DNA from 2 places in the Rhizobium sp. BK491 genome. Region 2 is predicted to be linked to the other one. Evidence: predicted binding sites of a transcription regulator. Region 2 holds the regulator's gene; the other holds the start of a gene.
What was found. The regulator LexA, encoded in region 2, represses DNA repair genes until DNA is damaged. The targets are predictions, from matches to a motif close to TGTTCNNNNTGTGTTCNG.

Region 1: FHX05_RS24220 (metallopeptidase family protein) is a predicted target of LexA. The motif match lies at 2,553-2,570, and genes of this name have one in related genera.

The regions. Positions count from the first base shown of each region.
Region 1 covers NZ_JACIAR010000006.1:53,397-64,478, forward strand. Annotated here, with positions in the region: gene FHX05_RS24210 (error-prone DNA polymerase) at 1-82, opposite strand, end outside; gene FHX05_RS24215 (DNA polymerase Y family protein) at 79-1,509, opposite strand; gene FHX05_RS30485 (hypothetical protein) at 1,550-2,530, opposite strand; gene FHX05_RS24220 (metallopeptidase family protein) at 2,805-3,242, shown strand; gene FHX05_RS24225 (DUF1737 domain-containing protein) at 3,292-3,498, opposite strand; gene FHX05_RS24230 (CoA ester lyase) at 3,536-4,480, opposite strand; gene FHX05_RS24235 (hypothetical protein) at 4,592-4,828, shown strand; gene leuD (3-isopropylmalate dehydratase small subunit) at 5,014-5,622, shown strand; gene FHX05_RS24245 (sugar phosphate isomerase/epimerase family protein) at 5,902-6,720, shown strand; gene leuB (3-isopropylmalate dehydrogenase) at 6,990-8,102, shown strand; gene lpxE (lipid A 1-phosphatase LpxE) at 8,303-9,067, shown strand; gene FHX05_RS24260 (helix-turn-helix domain-containing protein) at 9,220-9,474, shown strand; gene FHX05_RS24265 (glucose 1-dehydrogenase) at 9,632-10,381, shown strand; gene FHX05_RS24270 (DNA starvation/stationary phase protection protein) at 10,680-11,082, shown strand, end outside.
Region 2 covers NZ_JACIAR010000001.1:186,678-197,759, reverse strand. Annotated here, with positions in the region: gene FHX05_RS01080 (pyruvate dehydrogenase complex dihydrolipoamide acetyltransferase) at 1-83, opposite strand, end outside; gene FHX05_RS01075 (pyruvate dehydrogenase complex E1 component subunit beta) at 99-1,481, opposite strand; gene pdhA (pyruvate dehydrogenase (acetyl-transferring) E1 component subunit alpha) at 1,498-2,541, opposite strand; gene FHX05_RS01065 (septum formation initiator family protein) at 2,699-3,010, opposite strand; gene eno (phosphopyruvate hydratase) at 3,230-4,504, opposite strand; gene kdsA (3-deoxy-8-phosphooctulonate synthase) at 4,653-5,492, opposite strand; gene FHX05_RS01050 (VOC family protein) at 5,489-6,376, opposite strand; gene lexA (transcriptional repressor LexA) at 6,797-7,519, shown strand; gene FHX05_RS01040 (ComEC/Rec2 family competence protein) at 7,500-9,731, opposite strand; gene gltA (citrate synthase) at 10,260-11,082, shown strand, end outside.

The DNA of each region.
Region 1 (11,082 bases), on a different contig from region 2:
CACCTTCAAGAAAGGAGAAATTCGTTCTCACGCCGATCTCAAAGAAGGGTACGGGTTCGTGAAAGCTCGGGCGCGCGTTCATGCGAAGACCCCGTGCATGTACCAATCCGGCGTTGTGCCGCCTCGGCCATAGAGCCCCTTGCGGAACAGCCAGAAACGATGGCCCTCCTCATCCTCGACCTGGAAATAATCGCGGGCAGGCTCTTCCTTTTCCTCGACCCACCATTCCGCCGAAAGCCGCTCCGGCCCTTCGGCCCGGCTGACCCGATGCATCACCCGCCGCCAGCGGAACTGCCGGGGAGGGCCGTCGGGCACTTCGGCAGCAATGGTTTCGACCAGCTCCGGCATACGAAACAGCCGGAGCGGCCGTTCGCCGCGGAAGAAACCATGATGGCCGGCATCCTCCTTACCTGTGCGCCGCTTCGAGGCGAGGATAGCCATGGCCGGCAGCGGCCGCACGGCCCGCTCAGGGATATGGCTCTGCCGCAGCTCGAACCCTTGCAGACAGTCCGGCCCCAGCCGGGCGGCCACACGATCCACGAAGGCGGCAAGAGATCCTTCCTGGCGGTCTTCTCCGACAAAATCGCCTTGCATGGCATCGAAGGGCGCATGCTGAAGCACATTGAGGCGGATGATTTCGAAACCGTAACCGACATCGAGATCGTCATGAATGGCGCCGAAGCGCTCCGTGAACAGGCTGGCGATCCGGTTCGGCTCCCGCAGTGGTTGCGATGCGCCGGCCGCGATACGGAAAACCGCCCCATCCACCCGGAAAAGCAGAAGCTCGAAGGAACGGCCGCCGACGCCGCGCGCCTCCAGCCTCGGCTTCAGGGTTTCGGCAAGCTGGCGGGCAAGCTGAAGAATATCCTCTTCCGCCTGCACCGGCTCGGCAAGCCGGCGCTCGGCTGACAATTGCGCGACCGGGCGACGCGGCGAAATCGGTTCCTCGACGAGGCCGACAGCCTGATCGAGCCGCAACATTAGCTGCGCACCGAAACGGCGGGCAAGCGGCGCACGCGGTGCTGCCAGAAGGTCGCCGACCTGCTTCAGGCCCATCTTCTGCAAAGCGGCGACAATCTCCTCGCCAAGCCGAAGACATGCAACCGGCAGCGGTGCCAGTGCCTCTTCCATGGCTTCAGGCGGAACGATGCGGCTCTCGTCAAAGCGGGCGACGGCCCAGGAGAGGCCGGGCGCAGAGGAAATGGCGCCGCGCACATCGAAGCCCAGTCGGGAAATCCGGATCAAGATATCCTCGAGCAGCGCCTCTTCGCCGCCGAAAAGATGGGCGCAGCCGGTAATATCGAGAAAAAGGCCGTCCTTGCCGTCGATCGCCACCAGCGGCGTATAGCGGTCGCACCAGTCGGCGATCGCTTCCAGAAGCTTGCGATCCGCGACCGGATCCTCCTCGACGACATCGAGATCAGGACAGATCGCCTTTGCCTCGGCCACGCCCTGACCCTGCTTCAGGCCGATCATTTCAGCCCGTTCATTGAGCGCAGTCAGCCGCATGGCATTGTTGAGCTTGCCGGCACAGGCAAGCGGCGGCGCTTCAAGCCTGCCTGTCGAACGCCAGGACAGACCCCAGCGCTTGCGCGCGATCCGATCGGTCGGCAGATGCGGGAAGGTCAGCGCCAGAATGCGCTGCGTGTTCGCCGGGAAAGGCGGGGTACTGAACATCGGAGACAGGGGCAAAGCGGCGGTCATGGGCATTCCACTCCAGGGTTATGGAAAGAGGCGCCGGGTTGCGGCTCTTTTCCAAGGTCAGACGAAAAGCCGGGTGACCGATGCTGCCGCCAAGCACCGATCCGTCCGGCAGGGGCCGCGCCTGTGCCGGCGCGGGTTCGACGGAAAAGCGGAAGAGGGCGCTGCTTGCTTCCTCCTCGCCTCCCTGTCGCAACAGAAACAAGGGCCGTCCCGCCGCCTTGGCCCTCAGCGCCAGCCGCCGGCTTTCGGTCAGACCGAAACGGGCGGGATTGCCGCGCACTTCCAGAATGACGACGGCAAAGGCAGCACTGCCAAGGGCTGCTTCCGCCACCCAGAGCGCATCGTCGAGCTTGCGCGGCGACGCCTGCAGGAGAGCCTGAGGCTCCAGCCCGAAATCGCCGATGCCGATGGCATAGGGCAGGCCTGCCTCCATCGTTGCCACCGTATCGCCGATCCATAGGACCGGAGACTTGGCCACGGTCTTATCCGATGCTCGCGTATACAGTCTCGCCGCAAGCGCAAGGGCAAAGCCGCTCGCCGCCCCGGCATCGCGCAGGCCGAGCGAGCGGATTTCCGTCAGCGCATCGAGCGGCAAACCGCCTTGCAGCGCCGCATCGAGCTCATCGACGCCGATCTGAAGGAGCGACTGTTCAAGCGTAGGCTCAGTAGGCAGGGATTTCGCAATACCCATCGCCTCCCTCACCGGCTTGTCTGCCAAAGCCTCATGCGCCGAGGCTGCCAGTGCCGGGATCGGCCTGCCTTCCAGTCGGGCAATGGTTTCACGCAGGGCAAAAAGCGTTTCCCGCGCCACGGCAGCCTCGGCCATGACGTTCACTCCAGATCGATAATGTTCCTGTTATGTTCTTATGGATTCCAGAGCTTGGAGAAAGAGTCAACACCATTTCATAAGAAAATATTCCTGTGAACCGAGCCAGATGATTTCGGTCTGTCGCCCGAAAATTCGAATCCGCTCTAGAATCAAAAAAGTAGAGCATGATGTCGATCGAAAACCGCTCAAACACTTTTCGGCATCACGCTCTATTCCGCTCTCGTAAAAGCAGCGCAAAGTCTCTATATGACCAGCCAAGGAAGGAATATTCATGGCTCGCGTTGACCAGAGCGAAGATTGGCGGGATCGCCATTCTCCCTCCATCAGCACATTCGAATCCCTGGCAATGGAGGCTTACAGCCACTTGCCGGAGGAATTCCGCTCGCTCACCGGCAACCTCGTCATTCTCATCGAGGATTTCCCGGATGACGAAGTGTTCGAGGATATGGCGCTGGAAACCCCCTTCGACCTGCTCGGCCTTTTCGAAGGTCGCGGCATCTCGGAGCGCTTTACCGCCCAGACCGGCGATATGCCCAATAAGATCCGCCTCTATCGCCGGCCGATCATCGACTATTGGGCTGAAAACGACGAAACTCTCGGCGACATCATTACCCATGTCCTGATCCACGAGATCGGCCACCATTTCGGCCTGAGCGACGAGGACATGGAGCGTATTGAGGAAAGTGCTGAGGAAGCGACGGATCGGTAATACCAACCCCGATCGTAAGCCAACCTGGGCGAAGAACTTCAGTTACGGCTTACTGCTCCGAAAGCTTCATATCCGGATCGTAATCCTTGCCGGCAACGTCCTTGACGACGGCCTGGCCGCATTCCATACGCCCGCTTGCAGAATTGAAGCCATAGGTCGGCGAGCCGTATAGCTCCCAGCCCTTGTTCAGCGCCGCACTGACCTTGTGGCAGAAGGAAGCGTCATCGGGGCCGGTGAGGAAGCGGTAGAGTTTCATTAGGGCATCTTTCGTATTTGGCCGGGCAATTCGACGGTCAGACCTCGGTGCGGGGCGCCGCTGCCGTGCCCGAAGAGCGCTGTTCGATCAGGCGAGCTTTATGAATGAGTCTTTCCGCCTGGACAAGGTGCAGCCGCTCCACCATCCGTCCGCCGAGGTTCACGACATTGAGAGTGGCGGCATCGGGTGCGGCAAAAGCCGCAATGATGGCTTCGGCCTCGGCAATGGCAGCCTCAGCCGGGCCGAAATGGCGGTTGGCCGCCTCGATCTGGCTTGGATGGATCAGCATCTTGCCGGCAAAGCCCATGGCGACACCCTGGCCACATTCGGCCTCAAATGCCTCAGCATCCCTGAAATCGTTGAAGACGCTGTCGATCGCCTCAAGGCCGTAAGCGCTGACGGCCAATATCACCTGCATCAGCCAGGGCACGAGATAGGGGCGACCGGGCTGCGGCAGAACGCCCGTTTCCTTTCTGAGGTCGTTGAGACCGACGACGAAACAATCGAGCCGGCTTCCTGCCGTGCGCCCGGCTTCGGCGATCGCCGCCGCATTCAGGATGCCGCGCGGCGTCTCGATCATGGCCCAGATACGCAAGTCTTCCCGTGCATCGGCTTCCGCAAGCCGGTCACTGACATCGCTCACGTCCTGCGGCTCGTCCACCTTCGGCAGCAACACCGCATCCGGCTCCACCTCCGTAACCAGCGCCAGGTCATCGGCACCGAAATTGGAGTAGAGCGCATTGATACGGATGATCCGCTCCTTGCCGGGAAGCGGCGAGACCGCAAAGAAGGCCCGGAGATTCTCCCGCGCCTCGGCCTTTTTCTCCGGCGAAACCGAATCCTCGAGATCGAAGATGACCGCGTCGCATTCGAGGCTCGAAAGCTTGTCCAGCGCGCGTCGGTTGATAGCGGGAACGCTCAAGACCGAGCGGCGCAGACGAGCGGGACGGGACGGGGGGTTTTGGCTCGCAGATTGGCTCATTGTGCCGTTTTGCCGCGCTTTTAATCGGCAGGCAAGTCAACAAAAAGCCATGCTCCTCTTGCAGATGACAATCATGAGGGCCACATTGCTTGATGTAGAGAGGTCTCGACCATGCAGAATATCCGTTCCCTGTTCATCGCGCTTGCCGGTATCACCGTGTTTGCAGCTATGGCGCTGTTTACCGTTTCGGTCACGCTCGCCGTCGGCGCTATCCTTACCGTGCTGATGGCAGCCCGCGCGATTTCGCTGCGCATGAAGCCGGCCCCGGTGCACGCCAAGGCGAAGACGAACGGCCAGCGCGAAATGCGCATCTGGAACGACGGTCGCGGCACGATCATCGACCTCTAGGATTGAAAGCAGGGCAGGGTGGTCTATCCGGCGGGCCTATGTGTGCGATCAGGCCGCGTCCTGAAGGGCACGAGGACCCAAAGCGCCGCGTTTTAGAGCATTTCCAAGATTTTCCTTCATTTCGGGCCGGATTTGCTCTATTGGCAGGATAATTCGTGCTTAGACGAGAATGAAGGCAGGACCCCATGGACAAGTTCGTGAAGTTGACCGGTGTCGCAGCACCCCTCCCGGTCGTCAATGTCGATACCGACATGATCATCCCGAAGGATTATCTGAAGACCATCAAGCGCACGGGTCTCGGCAAGGGGCTCTTCGCTGAAGCCCGTTACAATGAAGACGGTTCTCCGAACCCGGATTTCGTGCTGAACAAGCCGGCCTATCAGAATGCCAAGATCCTCGTCGCCGGCGATAATTTCGGCTGCGGCTCCTCGCGTGAGCATGCTCCGTGGGCGCTGCTCGATTTCGGCATCCGCTGCGTTATTTCGACCAGCTTCGCTGACATCTTCTACAACAACTGCTTCAAGAACGGCATCTTGCCGATCAAGGTCAGCCAGGAAGAGCTCGACAAGCTGATGGACGACGCCTCGCGCGGCTCCAACGCCATTCTGACGGTCGATCTGGAAAACCTCGAGATCACTGGCCCGGACGGCGGCTCGCTGAAGTTCGAACTCGACGAGTTCAAGCGTCACTGCCTGCTGAACGGCCTCGACGATATCGGCCTGACGCTGGAAAAATCCTCTGCGATCAGCGACTTCGAAAAGACGAACGCCGCATCGCGCCCCTGGGCTGCCTGATCGGTCTTTCCCTTATCGCATGTTTCGAAGCCGGGCCTTGCGCCCGGCTTTTTTCATGCCGGGCATAATAGTCCCCTCTCCCCGCCTGCGGGGAGTGGGACTATCCCGCAATTATCACAGCCCAGGAGCGGAGACCGCAAATCCCGCGAAAACAGCTCAGACGCCGTCTTTCCCGCCCGCTGTAATATGATCGACAAGAAGGAGGTCCATACAGACCGCCGAGATCCTTCGGGCCGTCTCTCCCACCCTTAAATTTTCTCCACGCAATGGAGCCCCTTCATGACCTCCCTTCCCATTGTCGGCGCCGCCATGACGCTCGACGACGTCGAAATCCATCGCAACTGGCTGCTCGAAAAGCCGCGCGATCTGGAGCTGCAGAGCTTTGTCGAAGCCGAAATCCTGAACGGCGATTGGGCTCCGCTGGCCGAGCGCGCCCGCAAGCTGCTCGACGGCCATCAGGGTCGTCTCGGCATCCACGGTCCGTTCTGGGGCTTCGTCATCGCCTCGCAAGACCCGGACGTCCGCGCCGTCGTCTCCAAGCGCCTGCTGCAGGCGCTCGACGTCTGCGCCAATATCGGCGCCACGCAGATGGTCATCCATAGCCCCTATACGTCGTGGTCCTACAACAACCTCGACAACAACAAGGGCGAGCGCGAAAAGATCATCGAATACACGCATCTGACGCTGAAAGAAGCGGTCAAGCGCGCCGAAGACATCGGGCTCACCATGGTCATCGAGAACATCGAGGACAAGGATCCTCATATCCGCGTCGGCCTCGCCGACAGCTTCAATTCACCCGCCGTCGCCGTTTCGATCGACACCGGTCATGCCCATTACGCCCATGGCTATACGGGCGCTCCTCCTGTTGACTACTACGTCCATGCCGCCGGCAACCGCCTGCAGCATGTCCACCTGCAGGACGCCGACGGCTATGCCGACCGCCACTGGAGCCTCGGCGAAGGCAACATCCACTGGCGAGCCGTCTTTGCCGCCCTTGCCAAGCTTAACAGCAATCCGCGTCTGATCATCGAGATCAAGGACAAGTCGAAGATCCCGGCATCATCAGCCTATCTCGCTTCGCTCGGGCTGGCTGAGTAAGGTTCGGACATCCCTTCTCCCCTCGGGGAGAAGGTGCCCGGAGGGCGGATGAGGGGGCGGCACGAAGCTGCCGATACCAGATTTACCTAAATCTCCGGTAACGCCCCCTCACCCCGCGCGTTCCGCGCGACCCTCTCCCCGATGGGGCGAGGGTAGGCTTTCGGTCCAATACGCCCGAAAACCGTACCGTTTCGGCCTCTTCCTCGCTTGAAAAGCCGCATTTGGAAGTCTAAAAACCCCGCAACTTTTTCTTTCGCGGAGGCTTCCTCATGACAGTGCGCAATCTTTTCCTCCTGCCGGGCGACGGCATCGGCCCAGAGGCCATGGGTGAAGTTCGCAAGATCATCGCTTACATGAACGAGGCCAAGAACGCCGGCTTCGTCACCGACGAGGGCCTTGTCGGCGGCAGCGCCTATGATGCGCATGGCGCGGCGATCTCCGATGCCGACATGGCAAAGGCAATGGCGGCTGACGCCGTGCTCTTCGGCGCCGTTGGCGGCCCGAAGTGGGATAGCGTGCCTTACGAAGTACGTCCGGAAGCAGGCCTACTGCGCCTGCGCAAGGATCTACAGCTGTTCGCCAACCTGCGCCCGGCCATCTGCTATCCGGCGCTGGCATCCGCTTCTTCGCTGAAGCCGGAGCTGGTCGAAGGTCTCGACATCCTCATCGTGCGCGAGCTCACCGGCGGCGTCTATTTCGGCGAGCCGAAGGAAATCATCGACCTCGGCAACGGCCAGAAGCGCGGTATCGACACCCAGGTCTACGACACCTACGAGATCGAGCGTATTGCCGGCGTCGCCTTCGAACTGGCGCGCACCCGCAACAACCGCGTCTGCTCGATGGAAAAGCGCAACGTCATGAAATCAGGCGTGCTCTGGAACCAGGTCGTTACCGCGACGCATAAGGAAAAATATTCCGACGTGCAGCTCGAGCACATGCTGGCCGATGCCGGCGGCATGCAGCTCGTGCGCCAGCCGAAGCAGTTCGACGTCATCGTCACCGACAACCTCTTCGGTGATATGCTCTCCGACGTCGCCGCCATGCTCACCGGCTCCCTCGGCATGCTGCCGTCCGCCTCACTCGGCGCCCCCGATGCAAAGACCGGCAAGCGCAAGGCTCTCTATGAACCCGTGCATGGCTCGGCCCCCGATATCGCCGGCAAGGGCATTGCCAATCCGATTGCCATGATCGCCTCCTTCGCCATGTGCCTGCGCTATTCCTTCGGCATGGTTGCCGAAGCCGATGCGCTGGAAAGGGCGATCGCCAACGTGCTCGACAGCGGCATCCGTACCGGCGACATCATGTCGCCAGGCAGCCGCCAGGTCGGCACCACCGAAATGGGTGACGCCATCCTTGCCGAATTCAAGGCTCTCTCCGCATAATCGCCGGCAGAAATCGCCTGATATATTTCACGTGAAACACGAAGCCCCATTCTGCGAGGAACGGGGCTTTTTCGTGTGAACGGGATGGGCGCGTCTCAGCTCGCGACCGCCGCGCAGGCCTTCGTCATCGATTTTTAGAAAAACTGTAACAACAACCTGCTATCGGTCGGATCGATTGGAAATCGACATAGGCATTGATTATGCAGGCGATCTTGACGTCTCTCGACAGGCGTTGGCGGCGAAGCGATGCAGCTTTTGCACCATCCCATTGGAAACTCTGCCTTTTTGTGACAGCCAATATTGTCCTTCTTTCCGCTCTCCTGTTCGATGGACCTGTCGGCGCCACCCTTAAAAGCCTATCGCCCTCCATTCGCTTCGTCGGTGGAATGCTGACCGATTTTGGCGATTCCGGATGGATCCTTCTCATCAGCGCCTTCCTGTTTTTCGAAGGTTGGGCAGGCAGCAAGCTGCTGCATTCGCAGCGCTGTCGCTGCCAGGCACTGCGCATCTGTCAGATCGGCGGTTATCTCCTAACGACCGTGGCGCTTTCAGGCATCCTCGCCAATTTGCTGAAGCGCGCCATCGGCCGCGCCCGCCCGACGCATTTTGCCGATTGGGGGCCTTTTGGCTTCTCGCCCTTTAATGGCCGTGCCAGCTTCGAAAGCTTCCCCTCCGGCCATGCGACCACCATCGGCGCCCTGTTCGTGGCGCTTGCCTTCCTGTTTCCGCGCTATCGCTATATCTTCGCTGCTTGCGCCCTATGGCTGGCTATCACCCGCGTCATGGTCGGCGCGCATTATCCGAGCGACGTCATGGCCGGCCTAGCGCTCGGCGGCTGGTTTTCCTTCATGATAGCCATCGTCTATTCACGCTACGGCCTACTCTTCCGCATCGACGCTGCCGGTTGGCCGACGCCGCGCTTGCCGTTCTTCAAAAGCGGCAGGATGCGTCAGACCGATTCCTGAGCCCGCCGCGGCTGCATCGCAAAGGTTGCCAAGGCTCTCGCGCATTCATATATCTGGCAGGATGGGGATGATCGAAGCCGGTCAACCCGATTTTGTTTCCGTTTGCGATGAACACCATGGATGCCGGGCCAATACGTTTAAGCGAAAGGCAGATGGGATTGATCTCCCGGGCACTTGCCGAGCCGCGACGCGTGCAGATCCTGAAGGAGATCGGCACACGGAGCGAACCCATGCCCTGCAGCCTCCTGAACGAGTGCCATGCCGTCAGCGCCGCGACAATGTCGCATCATATCAAGGAGCTGGAGAATGCGGGCCTCATCGAGATCCAGCGAGAAGGCAAATTCGCCAATCTCGTGCTGCGCCGCGATACTCTGAACGCCTATATGGCGGAACTTTCCAAGATTTGACGATTCCATCCACGCCATCAGCATTTCTTCTCACCGCTCTTGCATCAATTAGATGATTATCTAAATATCAAAGTGACGGTGCGATCGGTTTTCGGGTCGCACGCGCCAAATGATTCGATGATTGTAAGACTGTCTAAGTTTTTCAAAGGAAAATGACATGAGCAAACTGACAGGCAAGGTCGCGATCGTGACCGGAGCATCCAAGGGTATCGGCGCCGGCATCGCCAAGGCGATGGGCGAAGCGGGCGCGGCCGTTGTCGTCAACTACGCCTCGAGCCGCGAAGGCGCCGATAGGGTGGTTGCGGAAATCACAGCCAAGGGCGGCAAGGCGCTCGCCGTCCATGGCGACGTTTCCAAATCAGAAGACGTCAAGCGCCTCTTTGCAGAAACGAAACAAGCCTTCGGCCGCGTCGATATCCTCGTTAACAATGCCGGCGTCTATCAATTCGCCCCGATCGAGGAATTCACCGAGCAGGAGTTCCATCGCCAGTTCAATATCAACGTCCTGGGCACATTGCTGGCTACGCAAGAAGCGGTGAAACAGTTCGGCCCTGAGGGCGGCAGCGTGATCAACATCGGCTCCAACGCCGTCAGCATGAACCTGGCGACGGCCTCCGTCTATACGGCGACCAAGGCCGCTGTTGATTCCATCACCAAGATCCTCGCCAAGGAACTCGGTCCACGCAATATCCGCGTCAACAATCTGGCACCCGGTGGCGTCGAGACGGAGGGCGTCGTTGCCGCAGGCATCATTGGCAGCGATTTTGAAAAGCATCTCGTCTCCCAGACACCTCTCGGCCGTCTCGGCCAGCCAACCGATATCGCCCCGGTCGCCGTCTTCCTCGCCTCGCAGGATGCCGCGTGGGTGACCGGCGAAACCCTCTATGTCGGTGGTGGCCTGAAGTAGCCGCTATTCGCGATACTGCCGTCCGAGAGGAGGGCGGTTTGCCGGGCGCGACACAACCGCGCGCCCGGCCAATACATTAGCAAGCAATTGCCAAACCACCTCAATTTCCTATTTAATGAATATGTTCGGGTTTTCCGCTTAAGCATCGCAGTTGGCCATGCCGCGAAGCGACATTTCGACTGTGAAATTTCAAAACAATCCTGTCTTCAATGCGATCCCGCGCAGCAGCTGATGTCATCGAACTCCCCTAAGATCCGCCGGCGATCGCTGTCGTGAACAACAAACGGAGGACGCCTTTATGAATACCGCCAACACCAAATCGAAATTGGGTACGCGCACCAATCTCAGCGAAGATGCGACGCGCGATATTTCCGCGGCCTTGAGCGCCCTGCTGGCGGATGTCTTCGCCCTCTATCTGAAAACCAAGAATTTTCACTGGCATATGAGCGGACCGCATTTCCGCGATTATCACCTGCTTCTCGACGAACAGGGCGAACAGATTTTCGCAATGACCGACCCGATGGCCGAGCGTGCCAGGAAGATCGGCGGAACGACCCTGCGGTCGATCGGGCAGATCGCCAAGCTGCAGCGCATCCCGGACAATGATGCCGAATATGTCGATCCGCAGGACATGCTCGCCGAGCTGGCGGACGATAATCTGAAGCTTTCCGCCGAAATGCGGGCCGTCCACGACGTCTGCG
Region 2 (11,082 bases):
TCGCCTTCCTTGACCAGCCACTTGGCGAGGTTGCCCTCTTCCATGGTCGGCGAGAGGGCAGGCATGGTGATGTTGATAGGCATCGATGAGCCCTCCCCTTACTTGTAGCAAACGGCCTTCACCGCATCGACCACTTCGGCGACGCTCGGAAGCGCCAGCTTTTCGAGGTTGGCGGCGTATGGCATGGGTACGTCCTTGCCAGCGATCGTCAGGATCGGCGCATCGAGATAATCGAAGGCCTGCTGCATGACGCGGGTGGCGATTTCCGTGCCGACGGAGGACTGCGGATAGCCTTCCTCGACGGTGACCAGGCGACCGGTCTTCTTGACCGATTCGATGATCGTCGGAAGATCCATCGGACGGATGGTGCGCAGGTCGATGAGTTCGACATCGATGCCCTGGGCTTCCAGCTCGGCGACGGCCTTCGTGGCATAGGTCATGCCGATGCCGAAAGAGACGACCGTCACGTCCTTGCCAGGACGATGAATGCGGGCCTTACCGATCGGCAGAACGAAGTTATCGAGCTTCGGCACATCGAAATGCTGACCGTAGAGGATTTCATTCTCAAGGAAAATGACCGGGTTCGGATCGCGGATCGCAGCCTTGAGTAGCCCCTTGGCGTCGGCTGCCGTGTAGGGCATGACGACCTTGAGGCCCGGAATGTGGCTGTACCAGGCGGCATAGTCCTGGCTGTGCTGAGCGCCGACGCGGGCAGCAGCACCGTTCGGGCCGCGGAAGACGATCGGAGCGCCCATCTGGCCACCGGACATGTACAGCGTCTTGGCGGCGGAATTGATGATCTGGTCGATCGCCTGCATGGCGAAGTTGAAGGTCATGAACTCGACAATCGGGCGGAGGCCGGCCATAGCGGCGCCGACGCCGATACCGGCAAAGCCGTGCTCGGTGATCGGGGTATCGATCACGCGGCGGGCGCCGAACTCCTGCAGCAGGCCCTGGGTCACCTTGTAGGCACCCTGATATTCGGCGACTTCTTCACCCATGACGAAGACGTCTGGGTTGGCGCGCATTTCTTCGGCCATCGCATCGCGCAGCGCTTCACGCACTGTCATCGACACCATTTCCGTGCCGGCCGGAATTTCCGGATCAGCCGCAGCGGCAACCTTCGGCTGGGCCGGGACCGGCGCAGCGGCCGGCGCCGGAGCGGCGGCAGGCGCCTCGGTCTTTGCCGGCTCGGCAGCAGGTGCAGCCTTTGCGGACGAAATAGCGTCTGCGGATTCACCGTCCTGCAAGAGGATGGCGATCTTGGTGTTGACCTTGACGCCTTCGGTGCCGGCGTCGATCAGCAGCTTGCCGATCGTGCCTTCGTCGACGGCTTCCACTTCCATGGTGGCCTTGTCGGTTTCGATTTCGGCAATGACGTCACCGGAAACGACCTTGTCGCCTTCCTTCTTGAGCCATTTCGAAAGGGTACCCTCTTCCATAGTCGGAGAAAGGGCGGGCATGAGAATGTCGATGGGCATAGTGTCCCTCCCCGATTTAGAGCAGAATGTCGGTGTAGAGCTCGGATGCATCCGGCTCCGGATCGTTCTGGGCGAAATCGGCGCTGTCTGCGACGATGTCGCGGACATCCTTGTCGATATCCTTCAGATCGTCCTCGGTCGCCCAGCCCTTTTCGAGCAAGCGAATACGGACCTGCTCGATCGGATCGTGCTCGGAGCGCATCTTCTGCACTTCATCCTTGGAACGGTACTTCGCCGGGTCGGACATGGAGTGACCGCGGTAGCGGTAGGTCAGCATTTCCAGAATGATCGGACCCTTGCCGGAGCGGCAATGCGCAACGGCTTCGTCAGCCGCAGCCTTGACGGCGCGAACGTCCATACCATCGACCTGAATACCGGGAATGCCGAAGGAGGCGCCACGCTTGGAGAAATCAGCCTGGGCTGTGGCGCGAGCGGTCGAGGTGCCCATGGCGTAGCGGTTGTTTTCGATCACGAAGATCACGGGCAGCTTCCAGAGCTGCGCCATGTTGAAGCTTTCGTAGACCTGGCCCTGGTTGGCGGCACCGTCACCGAAATAGGCGACGCTGACATTGTCATTGCCGCGATACCAGTTGGCAAAGCCAAGGCCGGTGCCGAGCGAGACCTGTGCGCCGACGATGCCATGACCGCCGTAGAAGTTCTTTTCCTTGGAGAACATGTGCATGGAGCCGCCCTTCCCTCGGGAATAGCCGCCCTGGCGTCCGGTGAGCTCGGCCATGACGCCGCGCGCGCTCATGCCGGTCGCCAGCATATGGCCATGGTCGCGATAGCCGGTAATGACCTGGTCGCCATCCTTCAGCGCCAGCTGCATGCCGACGACGACTGCTTCCTGACCGATGTAAAGGTGACAGAAGCCGCCGATGAAGCCCATGCCGTAAAGCTGGCCGGCCTTCTCTTCGAAGCGGCGGATCAGGAGCATCTCACGATAAGCCTTGAGCTCCGCATCACGATCGAAATCTGCGATCGGGCCGCCATTGGTTTCCTTGGCAGGCCTTGATGCTGTTTTACGGCTGGAAACGGTCGCGTTCTTTCGCGGCGCCATTCAACCCTCCCTGTGTGAGTAGCCTCGTTTTTTGGTGAGGCGTAACATAGGGAAGATTGCCCGCCACAGCAATGCTATAATTGCATGGCTCATATTCACTGCAAGTTATTGATATAACTCACAAAAATTCAATTAACCGGAATTCGGTTAATTGTGGCTATTTATTGAAGATGACGATCTCGTTCGCCTTGGAATAGGTCAACTGGTAGCGCGCATATTGATCGAGCATATCCTTATCCAGAGAGCCATCGCTCAACAGCGCGACCTCCTTTTCAAGGTGCTCGCGCCTGGCGACAAGATCAGCCAACTCCTTGGCACGGTCGACGCGGCGCTGCTCGAAAACCTCAGTCGCCTTCAGGCCGTAATCGCCATGAATGCAATGATAACCGAAGTAGCTCACAAAAGCGATGGTGATGGCGGGAAGGATGAGACGGCCGAACCTTCTCTTCTTATGATACTTTGTCCACATACTCGCTCGTCACGCTCTGGCTTTGCGCGATCTCCTCAAAGCCCGTTCGGCCCAAACAAGATCACATGAAATCAAATACCTGCAGCCAAGATAACCGGCAGAGATTAACTGTCCGTTGACTCTAACTGCCAGGACCAACAAAAAACCGCGCCCGAAGGCGCGGTTCGATCCAAGCAAACAATCTGGCCGCAGACCCGTGCGGATCCAAGGCTTCGGATATCAGCCACGAAGGATGGAGCGGCCGGCATATTTTGCCTGCGGGCCAAGCGCTTCCTCGATACGGATGAGCTGGTTGTACTTGGCAAGACGGTCCGAACGCGACAGCGAGCCGGTCTTGATCTGGCCGCAGTTGGTGGCGACAGCGAGATCGGCGATCGTGGAATCTTCCGTTTCGCCGGAGCGGTGCGACATGACGGCGGTGTAGTTCGCCTTGTGCGCAGTTTCCACGGCGTCGAGGGTCTCGGTCAGCGAGCCGATCTGGTTGACCTTGACGAGGATCGAGTTGGCTACACCCATGCCGATGCCATCACGCAGGCGGGCAGAGTTGGTGACGAACAGGTCGTCGCCGACGAGCTGGGTCTTCTTGCCGATGAGGTCGGTCAGCGTCTTCCAGCCTTCCCAATCGTCTTCAGCCATGCCGTCTTCGATCGAAACGATCGGGTACTTGGCTGCGAGTTCTGCGAGGTATTCAGCCATGGCGCCGGATTCCAGCGTGCGGCCTTCGCCCTCGAGAACATACTTGCCGTCCTTGAAGAATTCGGTCGAAGCGCAATCGAGGCCGAGAGCAATTTCTTCGGCCGGCTTGTAGCCGGCCTTCTCGATCGACTTCATGATGAAGTCGAGAGCTGCCGGGGCGCTGGAAAGGCCCGGTGCGAAACCACCTTCGTCACCGACGTTGGTGTTGTGACCCTGCGATGCCAGTTCCTTCTTCAGAACGTGGAAGACTTCTGAGCCCATGCGGACGGCTTCGCGGATCGAGTCAGCGCCGATCGGCAGGATCATGAATTCCTGGAAGTCGATCGGGTTGTCGGCATGGGCGCCACCGTTGATGATGTTCATCATCGGGACTGGCAGCAGGCGGGCGTGAGCGCCGCCGACATAACGGTAGAGCGGCAGGTTGGCGCTCTGGGCAGCAGCCTTGGCAACGGCGAGCGAGACGCCGAGGATGGCGTTGGCGCCGAGGCGCGACTTGTTCGGCGTGCCGTCGAGCTCGATCATGATGTTGTCGAGCTGGATCTGGTTTTCGGCATCCATGCCGCCGATCGCGTCAAAGATTTCCGAATTGACGGCTTCGACGGCCTTCTCGACACCCTTGCCATGGTAGCGCTTGCCGCCATCGCGAAGCTCGACAGCTTCATGCGCGCCGGTCGACGCACCCGACGGAACCGCCGCGCGGCCCATGCTGCCATCTTCGAGGTAGACATCGACTTCGACAGTCGGATTGCCACGGCTGTCGAGAATCTCGCGGGCGATAATGTCGGTGATTGCGGTCATGATAGCTCCCTGCTCGCTGGTTTATAAATCGATTTAAATCGTCTTAATCGAAGGCGCGGAAATTTCAATGGCGATCCGCGCCGCGATTTGGCACTCCTGCAGGCCCGTAACGCAAGTTCATGTCAGCCTGTTGAATGCCGGCTACGTTTCAGGCCTTGGCGATGGCGTCGAAGGCCAGCAGCTTCTCCAGAAGCCGCGGCATATCCTTCAGATAGACCATGTTCGGGCCATCTGACGGTGCATTGTCCGGATCCTCATGCGTCTCGACAAAAACGCCTGCGACACCGACGGCGACGGCGGCGCGCGCCAGTGTCTCGACGAACCGGCGATCGCCGCCGGTCGAACCGCCCTGTCCGCCTGGCTGCTGCACGGAATGGGTCGCGTCGAAGATGACGGGCGCGCCCATCGCCGCCATGATCGGCAGCGAGCGCATGTCGGAAACAAGCGTATTGTAGCCAAAGGAGGCGCCGCGCTCGCAAAGAAGAATATTCGGATTGCCGCTTTCGTTCAGCTTGGCAAGCACGTTCTTCATATCCCATGGCGCCAGGAACTGGCCTTTCTTGACGTTGACCACGCGGCCGGTCTTGGCAGCGGCAACCAAAAGGTCTGTCTGGCGCGACAGGAAAGCCGGGATCTGCAGGATATCGACCGTCTTGGAAACGATGGCGCACTGCTCTTCCGTGTGGATGTCGGTCAGGACCGGGAAGCCATATTCCTTCTTCAGGTCTTCAAAAACCTCCAGCGCCTTTTCCAGGCCGATGCCCCTCTTGCCGGACAGCGAAGTGCGGTTGGCCTTGTCGAAGGAGGACTTGTAGACGAGGCCGATGCCCAGCTTGCCGCAAAGTTCCTTCAAAACGCCGGCAACCATGAAAGCATGGTCGCGGCTTTCCATCTGGCAGGGACCGGCGATCAGCGACAGCTTTGCAGTATTGGAAAAAAGGACCTTGGAGGCACCCTCGCCGACGGTGACTTCGGAATTTGTGCTCATTTTATCTCCTCAAAGGCGAACAATGCGCCCTGACCGGGCGCCAACCTCGCCAATAGACGATTGTTCTTACGCGTATAGGTGACGCCGTTAGCAGTGAAATGCGACGATGTCACGGAAAGATCGCGCGTTTTGAAAAGGATTGCCCGCGCCCTGAGCCCCGGATCATTCGTGCGAACAGGCAGATCATAGAATGCCTCCATTCCTTCGGGCGTCAAAATCTCCAGATCGGCATTGGCAGTCCTGATTGTCAGGCCAAAGGAATGCTCCATAATGCGTGGGGCGCCGACAACCTCTTCGAAGAAACCGCGATAGACCGCCGGCTTCGGCGCGCAAAGCGCTACCCGCGCGATACCAGTCACGCCGTTCTCGTGACGCTCGAGCGCGCTGCGATCAGCCGGCAGCGGATTGATGCGCTGACAGCAGAAAGCGAGAAAATCCGGCGCGCGCAGATCGGCGGCAAAGGCAAGACGAAAGCCTGCCGTGGTTTCGGTTCCATCCGGCATCTTCATCGGACGGGAGAAATCCAGCATTCGCCCCGCCGAAATCGCCGCCGCGTTGAAACGCTTGTCATCCGCCACCGCATCATCCGTACCGAATACCACGGCCGAGAAGCCATCATCCCCCACCCGGAAACGATAAGCCTGATCGCGCGCGACGAAAACATTGCCATCCACGATGCTCTTCTCGCATTGCTCCGGAGATGCGACGCCCAGAGGTTCGAGATAGGTTTTATCGGCAAGGAAGACGCAGGCATTCTGAGTGCCAAAGGGATGGCGCGCATCTGGAGCCACCGTGAAACCGAGCTTGCCGAGGCGTTCGCGCGCCAGAGCGATATTGACGGTCGGCAGCACGAGATGATCCAGCGGATGCGGAGACGAAATCATGGCTTCTCCTGTTTGCTTGCGGAAGCAGATTTGCGCCCATCCCCCAAGCAATTCAAGATGGAAGGACGGAACATCCCGAAGCACACGACATGGATTGAAGGCGATCTCGCAAACGTGATTGCTGATTCTCTCCCATAGCCGGCTTATGCAGTAGTGTGGCACTTTGATCCAAATGCTGGGCGCACGGACTGAACGACAAGGCCCTGGGAGCGAACAGAGCGGCATTTCTCATATTTTTCCATGGGTTAACGCAGATATGGCGCCTCGATGTTCCGATCCGATCTATTCGCAAATGGTAATTATTTAACTGGCCCCACAAGGCTTTACCGAAATTTAAGCACTTGCGGAACACATATGGAACATATAGTGTCCGTTCTGGATTTGTTTCACGGCTTTTCTTGATTCTGGGGTTCCAAGACGATGTTGACGCGCAAGCAGCAGGAACTGCTTCTCTTCATTCACGAACGCATGAAGGAATCCGGTGTTCCGCCATCCTTCGACGAGATGAAGGATGCACTGGATTTGGCATCCAAATCCGGCATTCACCGCCTGATCACGGCGCTGGAGGAGCGAGGTTTCATCCGCAGGCTGCCGAACCGGGCCAGAGCGCTCGAAGTCATCAAGCTTCCCGACGCCTATAATCCGAGCCTGCAACAGCGCCGCGGTTTTTCGCCCAGCGTCATCGAGGGCAGCCTCGGCAAGCCACAGCCCGTTGCCCCGCCCGCTCCGTCGAAAGTGGCAAATGACGATCACAACGGCTCGGCGTCCGTACCCGTGATGGGTCGCATCGCAGCCGGCGTTCCGATCTCCGCCATCCAGAACAATACGCACGACATTACCGTTCCCGCCGACATGCTCGGCTCCGGCGAACATTATGCGCTTGAAGTTCGAGGAGATTCGATGATCGACGCCGGAATTTTCGACGGCGATACGGTCATTATCCGCAATTCGACCACGGCCAATCCCGGCGATATCGTCGTTGCACTCGTCGACGATGAAGAAGCTACCTTGAAGCGCTTCCGTCGCAAGGGTGCCTCCATCGCGCTGGAAGCCGCGAACCCAGCCTATGAAACCCGCATCTTCGGGCCGGATCGCGTCAAGGTTCAGGGCAAGCTCGTCGGCCTTATTCGTCGCTATCACTGACCGGTGAATTGTCCAGAACTGGTGGTGCCTTTGCAATTGGCGCGTTAAATTTGCCGGTGCGCCAATCATAAGTTCGATGCCTGGTCCATGGGCGCTGCGGGTTGTTGAATGCGGCGGATATAATGGGTTTGTCTGAGGTAAGCACCATTTCGATGGAGCCGGTTTTGCGCAATGTCGCACCGGTTATGAGCGTTGCTCCGGAGCGGCAATGGTCCAGCCGCAGCCGGATTGGCGTCACGATAATATTCCCGGTGTCGCAAGCCGTGGGCAGATAGGCTGCGTTCTCGATGGTGACCAATATCGCGCCGTTTTCGAGCATGGCGACACACCATGCTCCCTTCTGACAAGCAAAGCTGCCTTGCATGGTGCGGTCCAAAGCTTCTTCCATTGCTGTGCGGACCGCCTTCTGCTCGGCATTGCTTAATCGCTTATGCCGATCCGTCTTGCTGATCTGCGGAAGCCGGCTATCGGTCGGAAGCATGGTCGGCGGTTGATGTTCGGCCGCGACCAGCGCTTTCTGCCATTGCTCGAAGATGAAGGCCTGCGGTCTCTCGCGATTGGTGGCGAGGATATCGTCCTGGCGCAAGGCAACCAGAATGCCATCTTCCGAGATCATCAGATCCGGCTTCGGCACACCAGAGCCGAACGCGGCTACACCGACAGATGACAGCAGCAGCAACAGGCCCAGATGGCGAAGCCGGGTCCGCAGCATGCTCATGATCAGGAAGCCGGCGATGAAAGTCGGCATCAGCCAGCCGGGCTGGCGGCCAAAGGTAATGTCACCTCCCCACCCAGCCACCGTTTTTGCAATAGCGATCACAAGCTCCAGTCCCTCACCGGTGACTTTCCAGAACGGTCCATCGATTCCGAAAGGCATCAGCAGCATCGCCATCATACCGAAGGGCATGACGATGAAAGAGACGACGGGCATGGCCGCAAGATTGGCAGCAAGTCCATATGTCGCCAACCGGTGAAAATGCTCGATCGAGAAAATGGCCGTCGACGCACCGCCGATGAACGAGGTCGACATCACACCTCCAAAGAAGCGCGTGACGAACAGTAGCGGACTTAACAGACGGATGCGCGGCAGGATGTTTTCGCGATGCCGCCGTCGTTTCCAGAGCGAATAGCCTGATACCAGCGCCAGCGTAGCGGCGTAAGACATCTGGAAACTCGGACCGAGTACCTGAGACGGTGACAAGACTAGGATGACGATGGCTGAGAGCGCCACATTGCGCAAGCTGATGGATGGCCTGTCGAAAAGTACGGCCACCAGCATGATCGCCATCATGATGAAGGCGCGTTCGGCGGAGACGCCGAATCCGGAAATGAGGTAATAGGCCGTTACCGTTAGAAGCGCGCCGAAGGCTGCGAACTTCTTCGTCGGCCAAGCCTGGACGACGCCGGGAAACAGGCTGAACAAATAGCGCAGACCGACATAGAAGATGCCAGCCGACAACGCCATGTTGAGACCGGAAATTGCGATGATGTGGGTCAGGCCGGCAATTCTCAGAGCCTCGGTCGTATCCTTCGAGATCGCACGTCTCTCATCGGTGACAAGCGCTGCTGCAAAGGCGCCGGTATCTCCGGGCAAGGTTTGCCTGATGCGGTCGCCTATGCTGTTGCGCAGGCCAGCGAGCCAGATATCGGCCGCATCCAGTAGCGAGCCGGCAACATTGTCACCGGATGGCGATAATAATTCCGGCGTTCCGTAGGCAAAGCCATTCGCGCCGATGCCGTTGAAATAGGAGCTGAAGGCAAAATCGTTGAGACCCGTCAATGCCGGTCCGGCCGGAGGCGTCAGGCGCGCCCTGCCCCGGATTCGATCCCCCAGATCGAACGGCTCCGCCTGCTTGCGCACGAAGACCGTAACCCGCTGCGGCGCGCGACGGATAGAGGGTTTTTCCGTTGCCTCGACGCGGACGATATAGCGCCAGCGCCCATTGTCATAGAATTCCCGTCGCTCGATCTGCCCGGTCACGGTCGTCGTCACGGCCGAGTCGAGCATGACGGTGGAAACCCGCCAACTTTCCCACTGCGCGAGCGCCATGCCCAGGCAGATGAGCATACCGGCGAAAAGCGTGTGATGAAGCAGCCTGCCCGCATCGCGCTTTAGCAAAAAACCCAAAGCAAACAGAACGAGGCCTGCGAGAAACGCCTGCGGAGGCGGATCGACTTGCGCCTCGAACCAGATAATCGCACCCAAACCCATATAGATCGGCGCGAAAAGAACAGCACGGCCATGGGCCGCCTCCTCCGCAATCAAGCCGAGAACAGCGGTTCCAAGACGCTTCGGGACACGCAGGAAACGCGACGTCAGCGGCGCCTGATCCTGTGTTCGTTCCCATTGTTGCGCTTTGGCGCGGAGGGTAATGGTGGCGGAAAAGGCATGAGGTTGCGGAGACGCGGTGACGTCCCTGCTCTCTTCCTGCTGGTCGGATGCCTCGAAATTAGGCACTCGCTGACTGCCCCCGCGCCAAATTACAGCTTCTGCGCGATTTGTGCCGTCACCATCCAGTGAATTCAACTGAAATCGGCGGGAACAAAGCTCAATTGGACCGGTTTCCCGGCGTAGCATACGAAAGGACGCTTCTGCAGTGCCCAAAAGTTGATACTGCATTGCACAATTTGGCGTTAGGATAACTTGGCATTAGGCTCTGGATCATATAGCTAGTCGGTAGTCGCTTAACCTTTTGGCGCTTTTTATGGCGTCAATCCCGCCAAATCTTGGAGGATCAGCATGACGGAACAAAGCGCGAAACTAACTTGGGGTGAAAAGACGGTGGACCTGCCGGTCAAGACCGGAACCATCGGCCCGAGTGTCATTGATATTGGTGCCCTTTACAAGAACACCTCCACTTTCACTTACGATCCTGGTTTCACCTCCACCGCATCGTGCGAGTCGAGCATCACCTATATCGATGGCGACGAAGGCGTTCTGCTGCACCGCGGCTATCCGATCGATCAGCTGGCCGAACACGGCGATTTCCTCGAAGTCTGCTACCTCCTTCTCTACGGCGAACTGCCGACAGCAGCGCAGAAGAAGGACTTCGACTATCGTGTGACCCACCACACGATGGTGCACGAGCAGATGTCGCGCTTCTTCACCGGCTTCCGCCGCGACGCGCATCCGATGGCCGTCATGTGCGGCTGTGTCGGCGCGCTCTCCGCCTTCTATCACGACTCGACCGACATCACCGATCCGCACCAGCGCATGGTCGCAAGCCTGCGCATGATCGCCAAGATGCCGACGCTTGCCGCCATGGCCTATAAGTACCATATCGGCCAGCCCTTCGTTTATCCGAAGAATGACCTCGACTATGCGTCGAACTTCCTGCGCATGTGCTTTGCCGTTCCGTGCGAAGAATATGTCGTCAACCCGGTGCTTGCCCGCGCCATGGACCGCATCTTCATCCTGCATGCAGATCACGAGCAGAACGCCTCGACTTCGACGGTTCGCCTGGCTGGTTCTTCCGGTGCCAATCCGTTTGCCTGTATCGCAGCAGGCATCGCCTGCCTCTGGGGACCGGCTCACGGCGGCGCCAACGAAGCGGCCCTGAACA